4 regions of the Vibrio sp. JZG120 genome follow, and region 4 is predicted to be linked to each of the others. Evidence: predicted binding sites of a transcription regulator. Region 4 holds the regulator's gene; each other region holds the start of a gene.
The links. Region 4 encodes PurR, which represses purine synthesis genes. Its sites were predicted from a motif close to TNANGNAAACGTTTNCNTNA; they were not measured.
Positions count from the first base shown of each region.

Region 1: glpX (class II fructose-bisphosphatase) is a predicted target of PurR. The motif match lies at 1,890-1,909, and genes of this name have one in related genera.
Region 2: ACWPOD_RS18570 (NCS2 family permease) is a predicted target of PurR. The motif match lies at 2,027-2,046, and genes of this name have one in related genera.
Region 3: purE (5-(carboxyamino)imidazole ribonucleotide mutase) is a predicted target of PurR. The motif match lies at 1,487-1,506, and genes of this name have one in related genera.

Region 1 covers NZ_JBSRRK010000005.1:233,552-236,743, reverse strand. Annotated here, with positions in the region: gene ACWPOD_RS12585 (1,4-dihydroxy-2-naphthoate polyprenyltransferase) at 1-654, shown strand, start outside; gene rraA (ribonuclease E activity regulator RraA) at 731-1,240, shown strand; gene zapB (cell division protein ZapB) at 1,376-1,618, opposite strand; gene glpX (class II fructose-bisphosphatase) at 1,967-2,974, shown strand.
Region 2 covers NZ_JBSRRK010000010.1:123,076-126,267, forward strand. Annotated here, with positions in the region: gene ACWPOD_RS18565 (aminoacyl-histidine dipeptidase) at 1-1,041, opposite strand, end outside; gene ACWPOD_RS18570 (NCS2 family permease) at 2,067-3,192, shown strand, end outside.
Region 3 covers NZ_JBSRRK010000013.1:2,015-5,206, forward strand. Annotated here, with positions in the region: gene hemF (oxygen-dependent coproporphyrinogen oxidase) at 1-772, opposite strand, end outside; gene ACWPOD_RS20050 (L-threonylcarbamoyladenylate synthase) at 820-1,377, opposite strand; gene purE (5-(carboxyamino)imidazole ribonucleotide mutase) at 1,577-2,062, shown strand; gene ACWPOD_RS20060 (5-(carboxyamino)imidazole ribonucleotide synthase) at 2,067-3,192, shown strand, end outside.
Region 4 covers NZ_JBSRRK010000004.1:585,485-588,676, reverse strand. Annotated here, with positions in the region: gene ACWPOD_RS11080 (TfoX/Sxy family DNA transformation protein) at 68-658, opposite strand; cyclic di-GMP riboswitch class I at 775-864, opposite strand; gene purR (HTH-type transcriptional repressor PurR) at 1,143-2,147, opposite strand; gene torD (molecular chaperone TorD) at 2,615-3,192, opposite strand, start outside.

The DNA of each region.
Region 1 (3,192 bases), on a different contig from region 4:
AAACAGATGAAACAGGCGATTATCTTTAACATCGTTCTGACCGCCATTTCTGGCTTAGTGTTAGTTTTCTATTCACTAAGCTCACTAGAAAGCATTGTGACGTTTATCGGGCTGGGAATTTTAGCCATTCTCGCAGCCATTGCTTATACCATGGGTAGCAAACCATACGGTTACGTGGGGCTTGGCGATATTTCAGTTTTCTTGTTTTTTGGTCTACTCGGCGTATCCGGTACCTATTTCTTGCATACTGGTCACGTAGATACCACGCTATTCTTACCTGCTCTAGGCTGCGGTTTGCTCGCCGTTGCAGTACTCAACATCAACAATATGCGTGATATCGAGAACGACCGAGAGTGTGGTAAACGCACGGTCGCAGTGCGTTTGGGTCAACGCAAAGCCAAGCAGTACCACTTTGTTTTACTTGGCGGTGCTATTCTTGCCTTTGCGGCTTACTTGTTAATTCAAGACAAACCCGTTTGGATTAGCTTGCCATTTTTACTTAGTATTTATTTCGTGGCCGATCATGGTAAAGCGGTTTGGCATACACAAAAGCCCGCTCAGATAGCACCAATGATGCCAGTCATCGTGAAATGTTCTTTAGTCACCAACGTTTTGTTTGCAACAATTGTGGTAGCTCAAACTCTAGTAAGTTAAAAAAGGATTGTCATTGCATTGACTTAATGCCTAGATATACTCAAAGACAACCAATTTCTGTTTAGAAAGGTACGCTATGGAATACAATACCTCAGCACTCTGTGATATCTACCTCGATCAGGTAGATGTGGTTGAACCAATGTTCAGTAATTTTGGCGGTCGCGCTTCATTTGCCGGGCAAATCACCACCATCAAGTGTTTTGAAGATAATTCGTTGATCCGCGAGACATTAGAGCAAGATGGACTTGGTCGCGTTTTGTTAATTGACGGTGGCGGTTCCCTACGTAAAGCCCTTATCGATGCAGAAATCGCAACTATTGCGGAAGAAAACGAGTGGGAAGGCATTGTCGTTTACGGCTGTGTTCGTGAAGTAGATGAACTTGAAGATATGAACTTAGGCATTCAAGCCCTCGCTTCTATTCCTGTTGGAGCGACCAGCCAGGGTATCGGCGAATTAGATGTACCAGTCAACTTTGGCGGCGTCAGCTTCTTACCTGAAGATTATATTTATGCTGATAGCACTGGGATCATCCTGTCGCCTGAGCCATTGAATATTGATTTAGAGTTGGATGAAGAAGAAGAATAACGAGTCTTAGGTACCTAAGTTATAGGACCTTCTCTTGGCTATCAGAATCGAGCTTGTCCCAACGATTTTCAACTTGCCCAAAACACAAACACCCGCTTAACGCGGGTGTTTTTAATTTGGAATGAAGAAGCCGGATTATTCCACTTCGTCCATTTTGCCAAGTAGTGCACGAATGCGCTCTTGCCATTGCGCATGCTCTTGCTGTGCTTGTTGTGCTTTTTGCTCTAGCTCTTCTCGTTGAGAGCGAAGCTCGTTCGCTTCTTCCGCAAGTTTTGCTTTATCTTCTTTCAGCTCTTCGACTTCCATCTGAAGAAGAGTGATTGTGTCAACTGCAGTTTGAATTTTAGATTCTAGTTGTTCTAGTACTTCAAAAGACATCTTGGCCTACCTATGTTATTCCGTTGGGACGATGTGCGAGATTGATGCACACCTAACCTATATAAGGTTCATTCTACTCAGCGTCGCGATGAGAAACACTCACTATATTCGATATTTTGCATCATTCGGTCAAAAAATCAGCGCAATCTCACTAAACGCTGACTTTTCTTATCGCCGAAGCATTTTTGAGCAAGGATTTTGCCTCCCGCCACGCTGAAAATCGCCCTAAGTATTGATCAAATTCAAGTTAGATAAAGTAAAAGCTCCGCAAAAAGGCAAACGTTTACCCTACGTTGTGATAGAATCGCCGCGCAAACTCTTCTTCCCTCTTGCTTACTTGGAGACATCATGAAACGCGATTTAGCAATGGCATTTTCCCGTGTGACTGAAGGTGCAGCTTTGGCTGGTTACAAATGGCTTGGCCGTGGCGATAAAAATGCAGCCGATGGCGCAGCTGTTGAAGTTATGCGCACCCTACTGAACAAAACAGATATCAGTGGTGAAATTGTCATTGGTGAGGGTGAAATCGATGATGCGCCAATGCTATACATTGGTGAGCAAGTGGGTATTGGTGGTGATGAAGTAGATATCGCTGTCGACCCGATTGAAGGGACGCGTATGACGGCAATGGGACAATCGAACGCACTAGCCGTACTTGCCGCAGGTGAGAAAGGCAGCTTTCTTAAAGCGCCAGATATGTACATGGAAAAACTGGTTGTTGGCCCAGGTGCAAAAGGCGTGATTGACTTAGAAAAGCCGTTAAAAGAGAACCTAGAGAACGTAGCAAAAGCCCTGAACAAACCACTTGATACCCTAGTCGTTATTACCCTTGCGAAACCTCGCCACGATGACGTTATTGCAGAAATGCAAGCAATGGGCGTACGTGTCTTTGCGGTGCCTGATGGTGACGTGGCTGCCTCTATTCTGACTTGTATGCCAGACAGTGAAGTGGACATGATGTACTGTATTGGCGGCGCGCCAGAAGGGGTCGTCTCAGCCGCGGTGATTCGAGCGCTAGACGGTGACATGCACGGTCGTCTACTTCCGCGTCACGAAGTAAAAGGCGATACTGAAGAAAACCGCATATACGGCGCAGACGAACTAAAACGCTGCGATGAAATGGGCGTAAAAGCGAATGTTGTCCTCAAAATGGAAGACATGGCACGCAGCGACAACGTGGTATTCTCAGCAACAGGCATTACTAAAGGTGACTTGCTAGAAGGCATCTCTCGCCAAGGCAATATCGCAACCACAGAAACGCTTCTCGTGCGTGGTCGATGCCGTACTATTCGTCGTATTAAGTCGACTCACTACCTAGATCGTAAAGATCCAGAAGTGCGTGATATTATTCTTTAAGCATTTCTCGAGGCTCTCGCTCAATCTGAGTGTGAGCCTTTCTTTCCGCACAGCCGGGCAATAGATTCTGAATCACCTCGTTCCTCGTTGTTCAGAATGACGGTTACTTTAATTAGCTCTAAATCAAAAGATTTCGTCATTCTAGCGAGCTCCAGCGAGACTAAGAATCTAGTAGTAACAAACTCCTATTCTCTCCCTCTCACCATAACCATTGCACA
Region 2 (3,192 bases), on a different contig from region 4:
TTCGACCACACCTTCAATTTCGTCGCTCATGCGCATGACGCCATTTGGGCATGCGTTAAGTGCGGCAATGAAGCGTTGCTGATCGGCGATTGAAAATACTTGCGCGTCAGTCGTGATCACTTCATTAAAGGTTACGATACCTGTTTCGATTTTACCCAATTCAGTTTTAAGCAGCTCAGTGTAGTGGTTGAACAGCTCAGCAAGCTTGTCTTGGTTTTCGACAGGAAGCGCGACAGTAACAAACGCTTCGCGAGGGATTGCATTACGTAAGCTACCACCACGGAATTCGACTAAACGTAAATCAAGCTCTTGAGCATGACCGGCAAGGAAACGACCAAGTAATTTGTTGGCATTACCGCGACCTGTGTGAATGTCACAACCTGAGTGACCACCTTTTAGGCCTTTCAGCGTCAGTTGGCGTGTTACGAAACCTGCAGGTGTTGCTTCTCGAGAAATATCGAAAGTCATGGTGCCATCAACACCACCGGCGCAACCCATGTAGACTTCGCCTTCTTGTTCAGAGTCTGTGTTTAGAAGGATCTCACCTTCTAACCAACCAGCCTCAAGACCAAATGCGCCAGTCATGCCTGCTTCTTCATCAATCGTCAGCAGAACTTCGAGTGGACCGTGCTTAATGTCTTTAGATGCCAATACAGCAAGGCAAGAAGCCATACCAATCCCGTTATCTGCACCAAGCGTCGTGCCTTTCGCCGTTACCCATTCGCCATCGATGTAAGGTTGGATTGGATCTTTGGTGAAGTCGTGTTCGGTGTCTTCGTTTTTCTGCGGCACCATGTCGATGTGTGCTTGAATTACAACAGCCTTCTTATTTTCCATTCCAGGTGTCGCGGGCTTTTTGATGAACACGTTACCGGTTGGATCACGGCGAACGTCAAAGCCTTGCTCTGTTGCCCAGTTGATAATGTACTGTGCTAATGCTTCTTCATGCTTAGATGGGTGAGGGATAGAACAAATCTTATCGAAAAACTGCCAAAGTGGAGCAGGTGATAAGGTACTGATCTCAGAATGGAACTCAGACACGGAGGACTCCTTTTGATGTGCTTTGCCAAATATATACCGTAAAAATATTGTCGAGATAGCATTAAATGCTAGACGATTTGGCCTTCAAATTGCCGTTTAGCATACCACCAGATAAGGAGTACGAGTAGTCGCGTGCACAAGGATTTCTCTCAGAACTGTCACAGTTTGTGAACACAATAACAGGCACTATGTGTTCTTTATCATACATTCTGAAAGTGGCTTTATTTTTTAATTCACAAAACTGTAATTTAATTACATTTAAACTTTGATAAAGGTCAATTTATACATTTTTTGTGATTTTAATCACTAAAATGCTTGTAATTAAATTTCTTGGTGGTATATTTGTAACCAGCTTCTGAGAGAAGAATGAAATGCTCAAAGGATGAGTCCGTTTTATCGCCTCCAAGGAACCGAGAAATCAACGAATGTTTAATTGATTTAAAAGGTGATAGTTATGAAAGGTTTACCAAGTACAATGTTCTGGAATAGCAAGTCTGTTTACACCGGCAACTTTGTATACCCAACAAGCTTTGGCTACTAAGTGAAGTCAACGCATGTGACTCGAACAGTTTGTTCACCCCTATAAATTGGAATTTTTTTTCAGTGATAGTGCTGACATGATTCGCCGCCACCCAAATTGGGTGGCGTTTTTTTATCTCCACTTTCTCTTTCTGACACATTTTCTGCCATCAAGGCAGGATTCTATTCTCTGTTCTTCAGTTTTATCGACTTCCCCGTCAAATCCACCTAGATATGACGCTTAAAACGCCCAGTTTCTATTTGAAAGTTTAGTACATTGTTCAGTTTTTATTCTGTTGTTGGGTTCTGAGCAATAATTATTAATTGTTGTTTTATAATAATATATTTTCTGTTTTGCTTTTAAGAATTAGCGAATGGGTTTCATATCCAAAGAAAAAAATCGCATTAGAGTGAAGATTCTATCTAGAATTTGCTATTTGATAACTTTATAATTCCCGCCAATCGATTACGCAACCGTTTACTTTTTACCTTTACAGGATTCGATCATGCTCGAGAGGCTTTTTAAGCTCAGTGACAATGGCACAAATGTGCGCACTGAGATCATTGCAGGTGTTACCACCTTCCTAACCATGGCTTACATTATTTTTGTAAACCCAGCGATCCTGTCGGATACCGGTATGGACCGTGGTGCCATTTTTGTTGCAACTTGTCTTGCGGCCGCTATCGGCTGCTTCATCATGGGATTTGTTGCCAACTACCCAATTGCACAAGCACCAGGAATGGGGCTGAACGCATTTTTCACTTACTCTGTTGTGTTGGGAATGGGCTATACGTGGCAAGTTGCGTTAGCGGCGGTGTTTGTTTCAGGCCTGCTGTTTATTCTTTTGAGTATATTTAAGATCCGTGAGTGGATTATTAACTCGATCCCGCATTCTCTTCGAACTGGTATTTCAGCCGGTATCGGTCTTTTCTTAGCATTTATCGCATTAAAAAATGCAGGCATCGTCGTTGATAACCCTGCGACATTAGTTTCTATGGGAGACATCACATCATTGCCATCTGTATTGGCTGCGATTGGTTTCTTCCTTACTATCGCGCTTGTTCACCGTGGTGTGAAAGGTGCGGTGATGATCGCCATTCTTGGTGTTACAGCGCTTGGCCTTCTATTTGGTGATGTGCAGTGGGGCGGCATTATGTCTACGCCACCCAGCATTGCACCAACTTTCATGCAACTGGATTTCTCTGGTTTGTTTGAAGTTGGCATGATTTCCGTTGTGTTTGCTTTCCTATTTGTCGATTTGTTTGATACCGCAGGTACGCTAGTTGGCGTTTCTCAAAAAGCAGGCCTCACGGATGAGAATGGCAACATCCCGCGTTTAAACAAAGCGTTACTTGCAGACTCAACGGCAACGTCAGTAGGTGCACTACTTGGTACCTCAAACACCACATCTTACATTGAGAGTGTTTCTGGTGTGGCGGCTGGTGGTCGTACTGGTCTAACAGCAGTGGTTGTTGGTGTGCTCTTCCTACTTGCTCTATTGTTTTCACCACTAGCAGGAATGATCCCAGCTTACGCAACATCGGGCGCTCTGTTCTATGTCGCGATTTTGATGTTGTCTGGGCTAGTAAGCATTGATTGGCGTGACCTAACGGAAGCATCACCAGTTGTTG
Region 3 (3,192 bases), on a different contig from region 4:
AAGTGCCACGGTCGTACACTAAGTTGAACTCAACATAACGACCACGACGGTAAAGTTGGAATTCACGTTCGCGCTCGCCATATTCGATGTCTTTACGACGAGACACGATCGGCAAATAAGCTTGGCAATAGCCTTCACCCACCGCTTTGATGTAATCAAAACACTTATCAAACTCCCAGTGATTCAAATCATCAAAGAACAAACCACCAACACCACGAGTTTCATTTCGGTGTGGCAAGAAGAAGTACTTATCACACCACGCTTTGTGTTCAGCATATACTTCTTCACCAAATGGGGCACAGATTGCCTTAGCTGTATCGTGCCATGACTGACAATCTTCTTCGAAAGGATAGAAAGGAGTCAGGTCGAAACCACCACCAAACCACCAAATTGGTTCTTCGCCCTCTTTCTCGGCGATAAAGAAACGCACATTCGCATGAGAAGTTGGGACGTAAGGGTTTTTGGGATGGATAACCAAAGAGACCCCCATCGCTTCAAAACGGCGACCCGCTAGCTCCGGACGATGTGCCGTCGCAGATGCTGGCATTTCTTTCCCTTCTACATGCGAGAAGTTCACCCCACCTTGCTCGAAAACAAGGCCATCACGCATAACACGTGAGCGCCCACCGCCACCAAGACGTTCGCCCGGTTCACGATGCCATGCATCCTCGACAAAGACGGCCTCTCCATCTTCTTGTTCTAACTGCTGACAAATGGAGTCCTGAAGTGACATCAGGAACTGCTTTACGGCGTGCTTATCGATTGCTGACATACGTTATTACCTATTACGTGATACCGGTTGATGACTGGCAAGCAGGGTTAGCCCTGTCTTAATATTTGTGAAGTCTTGGCGTCACGAATCTCGCTGGGTTTATCACGACCGCTGGTTTCACCACGAAGAATGGCCACCAGCTTGTCACCCAATTGCTCTTCGACTTCTTCCGTGGTCATACACGGTGGCAAGCCGGAAAGATTCGCGCTGGTAGAGGTTAACGGCTTTCCGAATGCATTACACATCTTTTGAACCAAAGGATGATCAGTCACACGAACTGCAATTGAATCAAACTGCCCTGAAACCCAGTTGGAGACTTTATCGCTCGCAGGCATGATCCAAGTGTATGGACCTGGCCAAGTTGCATGAACGGTCGCTAATTGTTCTCGAGTCAGTTGAGATTCATCAATATACGGCAAGAGCTGCTCATAACTTGCAGCGATCAGAATCAGCCCTTTTTCCACCGGGCGCTGCTTGAGCTCCAGCAGTTTTTGAATTGCTTCTGGGTTATCTGGATCGCATCCGACACCAAAAACCCCTTCTGTTGGGTAGGCAATCACTTCGCCTTGTTGTAGTGCGTTGAGCACTTGTTCAAAGTTATCCACCGATTACTTCCTGATTGTCTGACTGTATTATTTTCACTAAGTGTACAAATATTCATTCTCAGACACTAAAGCAATTTTTTTATAAAATGTATCAATAGCGTCAACAACAAGACGCAAACGTTTGCTTGAGATAAAAATCCCCGTATAATGCGCACAAATTTATCAGCTCACCTAATTTTGCAGCTTGAAGGAGTTTGAGATGAAAGTCGGTATCATCATGGGTTCTAAATCCGATTGGCCAACCATGAAACTAGCAGCGGACATGCTAGACCAATTTGGCGTACCTTACGAAACAAAAGTCGTGTCAGCACACCGAACTCCTCAATTACTGGCGGACTACGCCAGTGGCGCAAAAGAACGCGGCATCAAAGTTATCATCGCAGGCGCAGGTGGTGCAGCCCACCTACCAGGTATGGCTGCTGCGTTTACTAGTTTGCCAGTGCTTGGTGTTCCCGTTCAGTCTCGTGCACTGAAAGGTATGGATTCACTGCTCTCTATTGTACAGATGCCAAAGGGAATTGCGGTTGGTACATTAGCGATTGGCGAAGCGGGCGCAGCAAACGCCGGTATCCTAGCAGCGCAAATCCTAGGCACTCATGATGAAAACATCATGGCGAAGGTAGAAGCGTTCCGCAATGAACAGACGGAAACCGTACTGGCTAACCCAAATCCAGCTGAGGATTAATCAGATGCATGTACTGATTCTCGGATCAGGTCAGTTGGCTCGCATGATGTCTCTGGCTGGTGCACCACTGAACATCCAAATCTCGGCTTACGATGTCGGCAGCGGTAACGTTGTCCATCCTCTTACCCAACAGGTACTTGGCCATGGTTTGGAAAATGCGATTACGCAAGTTGATGTGATTACTGCCGAGTTCGAGCATATTCCACATGACGTGCTCAAGGTTTGCGAAGCGAGCGGCAAGTTCCTACCAAGTACGCAAGCCATCAAAGCAGGTGGTGATCGCCGTATTGAAAAAGCACTGCTTGATGATGCTGGCGTGCGCAACGCGAAATACTACGTGATTGAAACTCGTGAAGACTTTGAGCGCGCAATTGAACACGTTGGTATGCCAATGGTTCTGAAAAGTGCATTGGGAGGTTACGATGGTAAAGGTCAATGGCGCTTAAAAGAAGCTTCTCAAGTCGACGACATTTGGACTGAGATGGCAGAGTGCATCGCGGCAACACCAACTCAAGCGATTGTTGCTGAAGAGTTTGTTCCTTTTAACCGCGAAGTATCACTAGTTGGTGCTCGAAGCAAAGATGGCTGCGTTGAAGTTTACCCTCTAGCAGAAAACGTTCACATCAATGGCGTACTGAGCTTATCCACCGCAATTGATGCGCCAGAACTGCAAGCCCAAGCCAAGCAGATGCTCACGGCCGTCGCAGATAGCCTAGATTACGTTGGTGTATTGGCGCTCGAATTCTTTGATGTCGATGGCACGCTGCTAGTGAATGAGATTGCCCCACGAGTGCACAACTCTGGTCACTGGACACAGCAAGGTGCAGAAACCTGTCAGTTCGAGAACCACCTGCGCGCCGTATGCGGCTTGCCGTTAGGCAGCACCAAACTGATTCGCGAAACCTCGATGGTGAATATTCTTGGTGAAGATACGTTGCCAGAAGCGCTTCTCGCCATGGATGGTTGTCACATCCATTGGTACGGCAAAGAGAAGCGTGAAGGGCGAAAAATGGGTCACATCAACGTATGTGGTGACTACCCAGGAGAATTGCACCGTAGGTTGTGCGCTCTCTCGGATGCCTTAGATCCAATGGCATTCCCAGCCGTGCACGAGTTTGCGAAACAAGCGT
Region 4 (3,192 bases):
GAAAAAATTTCACAAAAAAACCGCAGATTAGACTGCGGTTTTACAAGATAGTTTTTAAGGCCGACTTTTATTGGAGGCCATTCATCAACTCATCTCGGCGAGCTTGAGGTACAACGCTCCAATGAGTACCGTTAATAGCACCTTCTAGTGCCCATAACAGCTCAATGTTGACGGTTGCAGAGTGCGTATCTCTTATCGCTTTATAAGCGTTAAGTGCACCTTCCTCTTCCAGTTTTTCTACTGACTCAATGCCTGCTTTTTTCAGCATGCGTTCAGTTGCCAGTCGTAAGTTAGGCAAATCTTTTAAGCGATTAGGCTTTGTAGTTGCTTGCTGTTCTTTTTCAAGCTTTGCCTTTTTCAACGATTGGTTAGCTACTTCGATTAAGCGTTCGCTAGACTCCCATAAATCGTTGGAAATTGCGTAGTACTTAGTAACGACTGGGAAGCCACGTTTTTTATAAACGTAAGGCTTTAGCCCTTGTTTCTCGAAGTCAGATGAAGTTTGTTGGTCTGCTCTTATATGAAGCTGATTATTTACAACTAGTGCAAACATTGTTTCATCAGCGAATAGTCCGAAGCCACCAAACATTGAGCGCGACTTGATATTACCAAGTGCCTCAAATAGCTTCATAGAGTCTTTGAGTATCGGTTTATCCATGTTTTGTTATCTCGGTGTAATTAATATTACGCCACCAAAAGTCAGGTCCGAGAGAGTAGCAAACATGCGCAAAAGCAATGTCATTACAGGGTAAAGTCATCGCTTGCACACTTGCCATCGGTAACCCCGCTACCTTCCATATAGTACTATGGTTCAGGCCGGAGGCTTTGCGTCCCACCCTTTCGAATGGTTTGCCCTGTGCGTGACAGAATGAGCATACTTCGTATATTGAATTAACATCACGTTTTACCCGTAAAAGTGTGATTCTGGTTCAATAAAAAGTGTCGACAAGCGCATATTTGTGCATATTTGAGAATAAGGCGGGATGATCTCGAGGTTGTGAGGGAGTGTGATTTACCTACATATAAAACAGAGACTTAGAGATTTTTTGTCTAACAAACCTAAGTCAGGGGAAAGTTATTTAGAGACAAAAAATAAGCGCCCTTTTAGAGCGCTTATTTGACATCGTTATATCTGGCGAATTTTAGTTCATTTTCTTCACGGTGTTTCGAATTACAAGCTCAGGTTGCATTTCGAAAATTCGCTTTTCGTGTTCTTTATCTTTGATTCGCTCAAGTAGGATCTCGAACGCATTTTTACCCACACGACGTTTAGGTTGGTGGATAGTGGTTAACGGTGGAGAGAAGTATTCCGCAAGCTCGATGTTGTCGTAGCCGATCACTGAAATATCATCAGGAACTTTGATACCGTTTTGTTGTAGGCGGCTCATTAGGCCCAGAGCCATTGTGTCGTTAAAACAGAATACCGCTGTCGGACGTTTGTCCATTGCTGTAATTTTATCTGCGACTAATACGGCCGTATCACATTCAAAGTTACCTTCAAGGATCCAATCTTCATTTACAGCTAGGTTTGCTTCGCTCATCGCGCGACGGAAACCTGCAATGCGCTCTTGGCAAGCAAGTTTTTCAAAATGACCGCTTAGACAAGCAATATCAGTATGGCCATTGTCGATCAGATGTTTGGTTGCGATGTAGCCACCTTCTTCTGAGTTATCCATGATCTTGTCCGCTTGTGAGCTTTCTGGACCCCAATCCATGACCACTTTAGGAATGTCGGCATGACGGTCAAGCATCTCTTTAAGCTCTTCGGTTAAGTCAGAACACATCACTAGGATGCCATCAACACGTTTTTCAGCCAGCATACGGATGTAATCGCGTTGTTTTTCGTAAATCCCACCCGTATTACACAGAATCAGAGTGTAGCCTTGGCGGTAACAGTAGCTCTCAACCCCGTCAATCACTTCTGAGAAGAATAGGTTGGTTGACTGCGTTACTAACATGCCAATAGTACGAGTTGAGTTGCACTTTAGGCTGCGTGCAACCGCACTTGGCGCGTAATTCAACTCGTCCACGGCTTTCATTACTTTTTCTTGCGTTGCTTCTGCAACGAAACGCGTTTTATTGATAACGTGCGAAACTGTCGTAGTGGAAACGCCGGCTAAGCGAGCAACGTCTTTTATAGTGGCCATAAATGGTGTCCTGTATCGAGCTACTGAAATATGTCGTGTTGGATGTACCTGATGCTCTAATGGTTTTACACCCAGCAATCTAAGGTTGGCGCTAAGTGTTTCGGCAGCGGTTGGTCCAAGTACGACAAAAGGGTACGTAGCAGCATCGGTCGATGAATTTTATCTTTTTTCTATCTGATGAGAAATTGCCATCAACCTGTTAAAAAACACAAAAACCGCTATATTTCAGCGGTTTACATATAAATCATATTTAATCGTTTGCGCTCACATTTTAGCCCTATGTGGACTGACTAGCAATGTTTTCAGCAAGAGATTTGTGTATTTGAAGTCACATTTTGACTGCTAAATAACCAAGCGTCTTTGAGCTAAGTTAAGGCAAACGAATAATATACCCAACTTACTTACATTCAGTTATTTCAGGTATACAGGAAGCCCGATAGGCGGGCTCCTTAAAAAATAGGCGGCAATTATTCCCCAATAAGGTAAGCGCTGTCTAGTTTACAAAATGCAACTAATAGTTTCGCGACGCTCGAGTAGAACCCAAATTCGTCGAATTGTTTACATTTGTCTGCAAACTGAGGTAACCAAGACATCAACTGTTGCTGGATAAAGTCGTTTTGTTTAACGAAGGCTTCTTCCATGTGTTTTTCTTGCTCAAGTTCGTTTGAGCGGATAATCATGTTGCCGAGAAAGTCGAGTTCAACGGCTAAGTGGTCCGCAGGCTCTTTTAGATTTTCATCTACTTGAACGCCAAATTCTGCCATCAACTTTTCCATTTCCTCGGCTGGCTTGTCATTCAGCAAACCTGATTCACCGATGTACATCGATGCGTAAGGAAGAGCGCCATATTTTTCTGTCTTCAAAAACAGTTCACAAAAGTCAGCAGCAAGCTCCAATTGAGCGTCTTCACGATCTTGCAATCGGTTTAGCGCATCAACGAGGCTATCAACGGCTGGTTTCAGCGACTCATTTTCACCTAAACCTGCTAGAAAACTGCGAATTTCAACACTGTGGTAGGCTTCCAGTTCTTTCTCTGTTAGCTCTT